DNA from 2 places in the Bacillus thuringiensis genome. Region 1 is predicted to be linked to the other one. Evidence: riboswitches for the same ligand, from Rfam matches in the RefSeq annotation. Region 1 holds a riboswitch; the other holds the start of a gene.

Region 1 (6,354 bases):
GTCTTTTTGTCGTAAAGCGCGTATTAGTACCGATGATTCGTGTACAGCACGTAACGATTGAACAAGGTCCGATTATGAGAAAATATGGCTTAGCAGAATTACACATTTCAACGGCAGCAACTTCTCACAGCATCCCAGGCTTAACGATGTATGAAGCAGAAATGTTGAAAACGAAAATCGCAGAATTAGCGAAAGTGAGTGATGAGGATGTATAAGAGGCAGCATCCAATCACGATGTTATTAGAATTAAAAATAACAGATTTTATACCACTCATTATTTTCATGTTCAGCTTAAACGGAAAATTTCCGTTTTGGTATTTAATTCCCGCAGGATTTGGTTTACTCACCGTTTTTTCAGCATTTGAAAAATGGTATTACACAACATATTGGGTTGAAAATAACGTATTACATGTGAAAAAAGGTCTCTTCGTGAAAAAGGAGAGCTACTTAAATAAAGAACGTGTTCAAACGATTAATACAAGTTCTAACGTGCTCTATCAAATGCTCGGTTTGAAAAAAATTCAGATTGAAACAGCTGGTGGGGGCGATGAAGCAGAAGTTAGCTTAGCTGGTATTACGGCAGAAGAAGCGGCGGAGCTTATTGCTTTGCTAAATGAGCCAACTCCAGAAGTGAAAGCAGAAGGAACGTTAGACGAAGCAACAGAAAATACAGTAGAAAAAGAAATTGTTACAGAAGAAAAACAAGCGACAGAGTATAAATTAACTTGGAAAGAGATTTTATTAGCATCTGTTACATCTGGTCAATTTGGACTATTATTCTCTTTAATCTTTTTCGTCTATCACCAAGTAGATGAGTACATTCCGAAATGGATAGAGAATGGCGTAAAGTCGTATGTAATGGAACATGATATATATGGCTGGATTTTCATGGTAGCTATTTTGCTCGTTCTTTCGTGGGTTATATCTACAATTGGCTACGCGTTAAAACATGGTAACTTCACAGTAAATCGAAAAAATGATGAAGTCCGTATTTCGCAAGGGTTACTGGAAAGAAAAGAACTCGTACTAAAATTGCACCGTATTCAAGGTATTACGATAAAAGAAAGCATTTTACGCCAACCATTCGGTTATTGTGCTGTGCAAGTAGAAGTAATTCAAAGTAAGGGAATGGATGACGAAAAAGAAAAAGTTACACTGCATCCAATTATTCGAAAAGATCGCGTGCAACAGTTACTCACACATTTACAGTTACCATATGAACTGAATACAAACATTATTTCATTACCAAAAGCAGCATTGCGCCGCTATCTCATTGATAGTTTCATTTTCTTCGCAATGCTAGCAATCCCGCTTACTGGAATAAGTATATACTCTGAAAAGCACTTCATCATGTGGGCATTAATTCCGCTCGCGATCCTCATCTTTACACTTGGATACGCAACATTTAAAACAAATGGTTACAGTGTTAACGGAGAACAAATTACACTTGTCTATCGTAGCGTCGGAAAATATACAGGACTTATTAGAAGAAGACATGTCCAATCAATGGAGAAGACACAATCATATTTCCAGCGCCGAGCGGATTTATGTACGTATAAGTTTTCTAGTGCATCATCTAGTTATAAAATAGAGCATACGAGAGTAGAAGACGCGGAGAGAATGCAGGATTGGTATAAGAAGAGAATGAGTGAGGAATAATTTGAGAAAGCTTGCCTAGTCTGAAGGGCAAGCTTTTTTGTTATAGGGAAAAGAGTCGTTTAATCCATATATTAGTACAACTACAGCAAACATGTATCAATACGCATGAAAAAAGGTAATATGCTTCTGTTTTGGGGAATATGTGGAATTTTTGATGTAAATGGTATACAAAAATACAAATAGTATTAGGAGGTTATATATGATAAGTCAGTTGAAAAGAGAAGCACTTGATGCATTAAAAGGAAGATGGGGATTAGCGGTAGGGGCAACTTTATTAATTGGAATCCTTATTGGAGCTGTTGAAATGCTAACAACAGGTATTTTCTCGATATTTTGGGGTTGGGAAGAGGCAAGTGATTCACTTACAGTAAGTATTATTGTAATGCTTGTTATTGGTCCATTAACAATAGGTGCCTATTATCTTGTTTTAAATGCAATTCGTGGGACTGATGCTCGCATTGGTCATATATTTAGATGGTTTAGCGATGGAAGTAAGTTGATGAAGTCGTTTTTAACATATTTACTAATGTATGTATACTTGACTCTATGGACATTACTTCTTATTATTCCAGGTATTATTAAATCATTTTCTTATTCTATGACATATTTTATTTTGAATGATCATCCAGAATATACAGCGAATCAAGCGATTACTGAGAGTCGTCATATGATGAATGGACATAAAATGGATTATTTTTTACTATGCTTAAGTTTCTTAGGCTGGTTCATATTAAGTATTCTTACTATAGGAATCGGTTTCTTATGGTTAGCACCTTATTTCTACGCGACATCAGCCGCATTTTATGAAGAGATTTCAAAAGAATATTATAAAAAAGAAGGCACTACTTTCTAATAAAACACATAAACCATCTGTTCCCTATATTCTTTAGGGGGTAGGTGGTTTTCTTTTTTGAGGACTTTGTCTAAAAAATAGGTAAGATTATTTTTAGGAAAAATAAAAGGAGCAACATAAATGAAATATACTTGTCCATGTTGCGTATATAAAGTGAAACTTTAATCAGTGGGGATTTTGTTCATTCCCCACTGATTATTAGTTCTCACCAATCGGGCATTTATGGGCAGCCCGCCTCCCGCCTAACTCCTTTGTTTTAGCTGAATTTTGAGGTGGGGGTCTTACTGTCCGGCAAATAGCGGGATAAAGTAATAAGAAGGACTAAATCGGTAAATTTTATTAATGGATATATTAGGAATGAATATGAAAGTATAGATGTATAGTCAATGTTGTGTATTTGATGTTATCATATTGAATGATATGGAAATTTTTAATAGAATAAGTAACTAAAAATTCAAAGGTAATGAAGCTTTTGTTGTATAAAGAAAATACTTAGTAGTAATCAACAATATTAAAAATAAGATTCGTATTTATATAAATTTAGTAGAAATGGGGTTTTAAAAAGGAATGAGTATCAGCATAACGCGGCAAAAGATTTTGGCGGCCGCTTCTCAAATTGTGCAATGTAAAGGGGTTGCTAAATTAACCTTAGAAGCAGTGGCAAAAGAGGCGGGTGTAAGTAAAGGTGGATTATTGTATCACTTTGCAAATAAAGAAGCTTTAATAGAAGGTATGATAGTCAGAGGGATAGAGGATTATGAGGGCGCTATTTACAATAAAGTAGCGGAAGACTCAGAGAGGAAAGGGAGATGGGTTCGCTCTTTTGTAGAGGAAAGATTAAGTAATGAGAGAAGAACAGAAGAGTTGTCTAGTAGTATGATGGCAGCATTCATGTTAAAACCTGAATTACTTGAGCCATTACAACAATCATTTCAGCAACTGCAAAAGAATATAGAAAACGATGAGATAGATTCAGTATGTGCAACAATTATTAGATTAGCAGCAGATGGATTATGGTATTCGGAATATTTAGGGGTTGGCAGACTAAGCCCCGAGTTAAGAGAAAAAGTGATTCAAGCTCTTATTGTTAATTCGTATAAATAGAATATACGAACTATATAATGTGAAAACAATTCACCATTACTTATTTAATGTAGTGGTGAATTGTTTTTTTTATTAGAAAAATAGAACAATTTTATAGAGTATTGAATTATAACCGTCTAGACGGTATAGTAATATTTGGTTTAAGAGGAAAATGAAACAAAAAAAGAATAAAAGATATTTTTAGCACACTATTCGAAAGGATAGGCCGCAAAGCTTAGAGTCTACGGTAATACATATTGGTTACTAAGATCGTCTGGTTGCACATTTTTGATGCAACCGGACGGTCTTTTTTTGTTATATAAATATAAAAAAATAGGAGGGAACTATGCAAATGAAAAGTACTAAAAGGCATATTTCAATGGTTTCATTAGTTTTTCTAGTATTATTTTCAGTGCTGAATGTGTGGGCTCCAGTTATTCAAGCTGCTGTGATGAAAAGTCCAGTGGACGAAATTAATATTTCTCGTACTGATGGCACGACATCTGAACCGTATCAAGCCTCAGATGGTATGAAAGTAGAAGTGAAGTGGTCAGCTAAAGAAAAAATAAAAAGTGGAGATCAATTCACAATTGATATGCCAAAAGAGTTTCGAAAAGACCTTATGAATATGAGTTTTCCTTTAAAAGATGCTGAAGGAAAAACAGTTGGTACATGTGAGATGAAAAAGGGTCTATTAACATGTACTATGGGTGATTACGTAGAAGGAAAGAATAACATTAAAGGTTCTTTATTCGTAGAATTCTACTTTGGTCTAGAAGCATATGATGGTGTTAAAGAAATTCCATTAGAATTTAACGTTGATGGTCAAATCGTCAATAAAGAAGTAAGTGTAAATAATACGACAGAGAGACCGAAGCCACAGCCCAATACGGAAAATTTATTGAAATGGGGTTCTTATAATCAAGAAAATCCTTCAATTGCTGATTGGCTTGTATATGTAAATGCAACCGGAACAGAAATGCAAGATCTTAAATTAACAGATACATTAGGACCTGGGCATGAGTTAATTACAGACAGCGTAGTATTAGAAGAGGCTGTATTTGAAGATGGTTATGCACCAACAAATATTAAGCCAGCAGATTTATCTAACATTAAAATTAATGCAACAAAGACTGGATTTACAATTGAATTTCCAGACAGTTCAAAAGGCTATATTTTAAGATATAAAACAAAGGTTACAAATCCTGCTGCAAAGCCTCATAAAAATACTGTGAAATTAGAAGGTAAAAATATTAAAACTGAAGAAAAAGTAGGACAAGTATTTGTAAGTGGTGGGGGAGGATCCGGTTCAGGTGACAATAATCCACCTAGCATTGAAAAAAATATAGTTGATGAGAATGGCAAGCTTGTAGAGAATGAGCAGTTAACACAAATGGATCAAGTTATTCAATACCAAGTTGGTACACATATACCGAACGATCCTCCTAAATACACATCTATGGTAATTAGTGATGATTTAGAAGATGTTTTAGAAGTATTAGAGGCAAAGGTGTATGATCAAAATGGCCAAGATATTACTTCTAAAGGAACGTTAAATATAGATAAACAAAGAAGTGAAGTAACATTTACATTTGGTGAGAGTTTTGACTATAAGTCATATGAAGACCAGATAATTAACCTTAGTATTAAGGCGAAAATTAAAAATAATGCAGACTTATCTTCTTACGTAGATAAGAAGATTCCTAATAAAGCAGAATTACATTTTGATGATAAAACATTAACATCAAAAGAAGTAACCATTACGCCGCCTGAAGCTCCAAAAGACGGTACAGTATCAATTCATAAAATAGATGCTGAGAATCCGAACAAAGGGCTAAAAGGTGCCGAATTTGAAGTTCGAAATAGTGCAAATGAAGTTGTTGCAAAACTGAAAACGGACGAAAAAGGTTTTTCAGTACCTCAAACTTTAGCTCCTGGGACGTATAAAGTTTATGAAACAGTAGCGCCAGAAGGATATCAAAAATTAACAAGCCCAGTAGAGGTTACACTTCAAGCTGGAGAAACAAAAACAATTGAAATTAAAAACACTATGCAAAAGGGTCAAATTGAAGTAAAGAAAATTGATTCGGAAAATGGTGAAAAACCATTAGCAAATGCAGAGTTTGATATAGTAAAAGACAGTGTAGTAGTCGAACATATTGTTACAGATAAAGATGGTAAGGCAATCTCTAAACCGTTAGCACCAGGAAAATATATTTTAAAAGAAACAAAAGCACCTGAAGGATACCAATTAAAAGAAACAGAGTTCGAAGTAAATGTAACAGGGGACGGCATATTCCCAATACAAGTGGAAAATGCGATGGTAGACAAAGGTAATGTAGAAATTACAAAAGTGGACAAAGAAAACGGGGCAGTATTAGCCGGTGTCGAATTTGAAGTCCAAGATGAGAAAGATGGCGTAGTAAGAAAAGTAGTAACAGATAAAGATGGAAAAGCAAACGTTTCAGATCTATCAGTAGGAAAGTACAAATTAGTAGAGACGAAAAGCTTACCAGGTTATAAAAAGCTAACAGAACCAGTACCATTTGAAATAAAAAAAGGTATGACAAAAGCTTTAGCAATAAAAGTAGAAAATGAGCAGTTAGACAAAGGTTCAGTAGAAATTACAAAAATAGATAAAGATAGTCAAAAAGTATTAGAGGGCGTAGTCTTCGAAGTGCAAGATGAGCAAGGAAAAGTAGTAACAGAAGTAAAAACAGATAAAGATGGTAAAGCAAAAATCTCTGATTTATCAGTAG
Region 2 (6,354 bases), 620 kb from region 1:
TATAGAGGCGGGTGCGGAAGGTGTTTCAGTTATTTCAGCAATTAGTTTAGCTGAATCGGCGTATGAAAGTACGAGAAAATTAGCTGAAGAAGTAAAGAGAAGTTTGTAAGGAAGGACGTGTAGTATTTTAAGTGCTACATGGAGAAATGGACTGCCCAAAATTTTAAACAAACGTTTGATTAAAAAAGCACAAACCTTTTAAAATAAAGGTTTGTGCTTTTTCTTTAAAACATAATAGAAATTAAAAGCATTCCAATGCCGATAGAAGTAAATGTTGCGATTAAACCTGGAATCATAAAGCTATGATTTAATACGTATTTACCGATACCTGTTGTACCAGTACGGTCAAAGTTAATGGCAGCAACGATTGTTCCATAGTTTGGAATGAAGAAATATCCATTTACTGCAGGGAACATCGCAATCAGTAGTGCTGGTGGAATACCAAGGGATAGTCCAAGTGGCATTAAGGCACGTACTGTTGCTGCTTGGCTGTACAGTAAAATAGATAGAATGAATAGCGCGATGGCAAATAGCCAAGGTGCACTTGTTACTAAATGCTGAATGGATCCTTGAATCATATTTAAGTTTCCATTAAAGAAAGTATCTCCCATCCAAGCGATACCGAAAATAGCAACAACTGCTGTTGCTCCTGCTTTAAAGACGTTACCAGATACAATGCTTTCTACATTTGGTTTACAGAAAATAATAATAAGAGCCGCGATAGTTAACATAACCATCTCAATTGTGTTCGGCATGGAAAGACGAGCTAACTTCCCATCAACTATCCATCCTGGACGAAGTGCTTCAAATGAACCAAGAAGTACAACAAGGAAGGTTCCAACTAGGAAAAGGATAACTGATAATTTGGCGCCTTTTACACCTACAAATTCTTTTTTCTCTTCAAGTTTAGGAATCATTCCTTCGTTTAATCGTTTTAAGTATTCAGGGTCTTCATTTAATTCTTTTCCCATCTTACTAGCAACGAATGCTGCTAACATACAAGCAATGAAAGTAGAAGGGATACTTACTTTTAAAATATCTAATAAGGTAATTTTATAGTCAGCGAACATTGCTAAAAGAGCAACTGTGGCAGCTGAAATCGGACTAGCTGTAATTGCTTGCTGAGAAGCGATTACGGCAATCGACATTGGGCGTTCTGGTCTAATCCCTGATTCACGAGAGACTTCTGCAATAACAGGAAGTACAGAATAGGCAACGTGACCAGTACCTGCACATAGTGTGAATAAATAAGTAACAATTGGAGCAAAAAAAGTAATACGCTTTGGATTTTTTCGCAATGCTTTTTCAGCTAGATGAACAAGATAGTCCATTCCTCCAGCAGCTTGCAAAGCACCAGCAGCTGTAATTACTGCCAAAATCATGAGCATTACATCAATAGGAGGCGCGGTCGGTTGTAAGTGGAAGACAAAAACGAGTATTGCCATACCAACTCCACCCATTACTCCTAAACCAACTCCGCCTAGGCGTGCACCAATAAAAATACAGAGTAACAAGGTAAGAAATTGTAGCCAAAACATGATAAACTACCTCCGAAATTCATTAATTAAGATATATTCGAATAGTTTAATTTGAATGAAAATTAAATGAATACCCGAAGAAATCCTTGTTATTTATACATTTTTTATTATATAACACAAAAAAAGTAACATTCACGTACTTTTTGAAATTATTTCGAAAAAGCAATGCATTAAAAATTTGTATTTATATCTCTAAATAAGTAGACATTTTGATTTATATGTTGTAATCTTTGAAAGAGAATAAATTAATTCTCATAGAACTCCCATATCGTTCAACTCGTTCAGCGAGAAAGGCAAACTGATGGAAACATGAGGACGCAAAACTACAGGAGCTAAGGTCGAAAGGCTATGCTAGCCAGTTACCGGACGGATAGGGTTGGTCTTGGCCAATGCTTTTACATTGGCTTTTTTTTATTCTCGAATATATTGAGAAACATTTTCAAACAAAATATTCGTATATTTTGTTTTTTTGTTATGTTAATTAAGGAAGGTGGATATTAATGAAAAAGTATTGGCATAAGTTAACGTTTCTTCAAAAGAACGTCTTATTAACCGTACTAGTTATTTTGACGCTTGTTGGAAGTATGGGCGCGTTAAGTTTCAACATGTTTCAAAATAGTATGATGTCTTTATTTGAAAGACAGTCTATTGAAACAGGAGATACTGTAATAAATCAATTAGACGCAGAATTAGTGAAAGATCTTGCGAAAGATCCTACAGCCCAAAAGGAGAAGAAGGAAAAGTTAAAAGAGCAATTAGATGAAGTGACAAAAGATTTAAAAAGTGTTGGACAAACGTATATTACGGGAGCAAAACCCAATGACAAACGAGAATTACAAATCGTTGGTTTGACTACAGAGTTAACAAATGCAGTACCTGTAAAGCCGGGTGACTATTATGAACAACCAGCTCATTGGATGAAGGCATACGATAAAGTGATAGATACGAAAAAGGCACAAATGACAGAAGTATATGAAGATGAACTAGGCTCATGGGTGACAATATTAGAGCCCATTACGGATGGAGAAAAAAATATTGTCGCAATTGTTGCGGCAGATGTAGATGCTTCTGTTATTCCAGATACAAAGAAGAAATTTATGATGCAAGGTTTACTATTCATTTGTATTTCATTAGCTATTGCGACTGTTATTCAATTCTTTATTGTTCGTAATTCGTTAGCCCCATTAAAAGACCTAAGAGAGGGATTACGTAAAGTTGGTGAGGGTGATTTAAGTATTAAATTAAAAGAAAGACCAGATGACATTGGTATTATTAATACTTATTTCAATGCAACGATTGAGAAATTTAAAGGAATTATAGATAAAGTAAAACAAACTGCAGAGCAAGTTTCTTCTTCATCACAAGAATTATCGGCAAGTACTGAGGAAAACAGTATGGCAGTTCAAGAAATTGCAGGTTCCATGGAAGGTTTAAGAGTAGGAGCACAGTCTCAAGAAACTTCAGTACAACAATGCTTAGGAATTGTGCACGGAATGGAAAATAAGGTGGAAGAGATAACTGGGGCTGCGAAACTGGTTGCGGTTGCCTCAGAAGGTATGGAGCAACATTCAATTGAAGGTAATGAAGTAATTGGACAAATTATTAATCAAATGAATTTAATCCAAAATGCAGTAAAAGATTTATCTTCGATTATTTATTCATTGGAAACAAGATCGAAGGAAATTAGTGATATCGTAACCGTAATTACAGGTATTTCAAATCAAACCAATTTACTTGCGTTAAATGCTTCTATTGAAGCTTCACGTGCTGGAGCTGCTGGAAGAGGATTTGCAGTGGTCGCTGATGAAGTACGTAAATTAGCTGAGCAAACTGAAACGTCAGCGAAAGATATAGCTAAATTAATTGGGGAAACACAAGCTGAAGCAGAAGAGGCTGTAGTTTCAATGCAAAAAGGTTCAAAAGAAGTAGAATCTGGAATTACTCTTGTTCAAAGTAGTGGTGCGTTCTTCGAGAAAATTTCAAAATCAGCACATTCTGTTACGGACCAAGTTAAGGCGGTTTCTAGCAACTCAGGTGATATTTTGCAAAATAGCCAAAATATCGTTCAAGTTGTAAATGAACTATCACATATTGCAAATACGTATGCGAATAGTAGTGGTAATATTGAAGAGAGTATGAAAGAACAGGAAATGTCAGTACAAGATATTGCAGAATTAGCTACTTCTTTAAGCTGGCTTGCACAGGAGCTGCAAGAGTTAATTGGGGAATTTAAAAGTTAATAGAATAATATAAGGTGTAGATTTAATCTACACCTTAATCTTTTTTTAAAATGAATAATTATATATTTATATCTAATGGTATACGGTTGTGATTTTAATCATTGGTGGAACATGTCCTCCAATGATCAAAGTTTCATTTTTATATTATGGAGAGTGAGAGGATTCAGTATGAGTATTTTCTTAAAACGTTCATATGTGGAGAGATATGAACAATTTTCGCAACAAAATTATGAACCGTTTATGATACCAAAGGATATTCAAGTAAATGAATATACTCAAATGAAAATTAAGGATATACAAGCGTTTGAACGAAATAAATTAGATTTAATCGCAGCTACTTTTGTATGGCTATATCATGTTAGTAATGAAAAACGTATAGTGATACCTTATTACATGAGACAGAGTAGTTATCCGTTATGTATTACAATTGAACAAGAACTTTCTTATGAAGAGCTAAGGATAGAAATTAATGATCAAATCATGCAGTTAGAAAGTATGGAAGAAGAACGGAAGATATTGTTACAATATGATGAAGAAAAATGGGGGAAACCTGCAGTTACAGTAGGAAAAGAAAATAGAAATAGTCAATTAAACTTTATTGAATTAAAGGATAGTTGTTTTGAAGTTTCTTATAATGAAAAGCAATTGAAAGAAGAAACAGCACTTCGCTATATAAAGCAAATTCAGTATGTAATTCAGCAAGGTATAAAAAAAGAGACGCAATGTGTTGTAGATATGAATATTATTACAGAAGAAGAATTAGTGATATATAAAGAAATAAATGACACAGAAGTGCTATACCCGAATAAAAGTATTGCGGATATGTTTTGTGAAACAGTAAGGAAATTTTCAAAGCGTATAGCTTTATCTTCGGTGGAGGGAACATTAACATATGAACAACTAAATAAAAAAAGTAATAAAATTGCTCACATGTTATTACATCATGGGGTGAAACAAGGTGATTATGTCGGTATCTTTATGAAGCGAAGTATTGATACGGTAGTCAGTATATTAGCAGTTTTAAAAACAGGTGCAGCTTATATTCCGATTGACCCAGATTATCCAGCAAATCGAGTGCAATATATTATCGAGGATAGCCAATCAAAATTAGTTTTAACGAAAGAAGCGAAAGTACCGTTTGAGGATATTCGAGAATTATCTCTTTACGATATTGAACAATTTTCAGAAATAGATGTGAACGTGGCAATTGATCTTGATGATATCGCATATATGATCTATACATCCGGTTCTACGGGAAATCCGAAAGGAACAATGCTTGCGCACCGCGGAGTAGTGAATTTATGTACATGGATGCAAAGGCATTATGAATTAAGTGAAGAAGATATTTTCGCGCAGTTCCCTTCATTTAGTTTTGACGCATCTATTTGGGAGTTATTCGCGTCATTATTCTGCGGTGGAAATATATATGTGTTATTGGATGAACAAAGGCTTTCGGTAGAAGCTTTTGCAAATGCAATTTATAAAGCAAAGGCAACATCTATTTTAGGCTTAGCTACAATTTTCCTACAACAAGTAGCAACATATCTTCCAGATGAAAGTAAGTATAAGCTCGATTCATTAAAGAGGATTGCAGTTGGTGGAGAAATGCTTACTGCTGAAGTAGTAAAACTATGGCGAGAGAGAATTGGTACTCACGTTCAGTTAAATAACGCGTATGGCCCGACAGAATGTACAATTACAACAACGACATATCCAATTCCAGCGGAGTTAAACGATCAACTTGCTAGTATCCCAATCGGGAAGCCAGCGGATAATTATAAAGTTTGGATATTAAATGACAATATGAAAGTTTGTCCAATTGGTATTCCAGGAGAATTATATATAGAGTCAGTAGGTTTAGCAAAAGGTTACTTTAATAAGCCGGAAAAAACAGAGGAAGTATTTATTCCACATCATGAAAAACATGATAGTAAGATATATAAAACAGGTGATATTGTTAAAATATTGGAAGACGGAAATATTGAGTTTTTACATCGTAAAGACAATCAAGTGAAAATTAGAGGACATCGAATTGAATTGGGTGAAATCCAAAACACAATTGCAAAATATGAAATGGTAAAAGATGCAGCTGTATTTACGAAGAAAGGTGAAGAAGGTAGTCATTACTTAGTTGCTTTCTATACAACTAGTAATGAAGTTGCTATGGAAACTTTAATACATGATTTAAGAGAACGATTACCAGATTATATGGTACCGTCTAAATTAATTTATATTAATGAACTGCCACTTACACCGAATAAAAAGGTTGATTTGAAGCGATTAGCACAACTAGAAGCAGACTATGAACCACTTCGTTTACAAGAATATATTGCACCATCTACCGAAGCGGAAGAAAAAATAGCGAAAGCTTGGATTGATGTATTAGGAATCTCAAAAATTGGTGTTCATGATGATTTCTTTACAATCGGTGGGCATTCATTGAAAGTATTGCGAGTTTTAACTTTGTTGAAAGAAGACTTTCCGTATTTAACAATTCAAGACTTCTTCCAGGAACGAACGATATATGGGTTAGCACAAATTCAAAGAGAATTAAAAGTTGAGGAAGAAGAAGTATT

The links. Region 1 has a riboswitch for cyclic di-GMP ahead of AC241_RS05380 (SpaA isopeptide-forming pilin-related protein). Riboswitches for the same ligand answer to the same signal wherever they lie in the genome.
Region 2: it holds a riboswitch for cyclic di-GMP, as region 1 does, so the genes downstream of both, AC241_RS02215 (methyl-accepting chemotaxis protein) here and AC241_RS05380 (SpaA isopeptide-forming pilin-related protein) in region 1, are expected to answer to the same signal.

Annotation. Positions count from the first base shown of each region.
Region 1 is NZ_CP012099.1:1,034,673-1,041,026, forward strand. Features, by position in the region: gene AC241_RS05360 (PH domain-containing protein) at 1-215, shown strand, start outside; gene AC241_RS05365 (PH domain-containing protein) at 208-1,659, shown strand; gene AC241_RS05370 (DUF975 family protein) at 1,859-2,512, shown strand; gene AC241_RS05375 (TetR/AcrR family transcriptional regulator) at 3,080-3,616, shown strand; cyclic di-GMP riboswitch class I at 3,789-3,881, shown strand; gene AC241_RS05380 (SpaA isopeptide-forming pilin-related protein) at 3,942-6,354, shown strand, end outside.
Region 2 is NZ_CP012099.1:418,251-424,604, forward strand. Features, by position in the region: gene thiE (thiamine phosphate synthase) at 1-109, shown strand, start outside; gene AC241_RS02210 (anaerobic C4-dicarboxylate transporter family protein) at 225-1,538, opposite strand; cyclic di-GMP riboswitch class I at 1,821-1,905, shown strand; gene AC241_RS02215 (methyl-accepting chemotaxis protein) at 2,039-3,778, shown strand; gene AC241_RS02220 (non-ribosomal peptide synthetase) at 3,953-6,354, shown strand, end outside.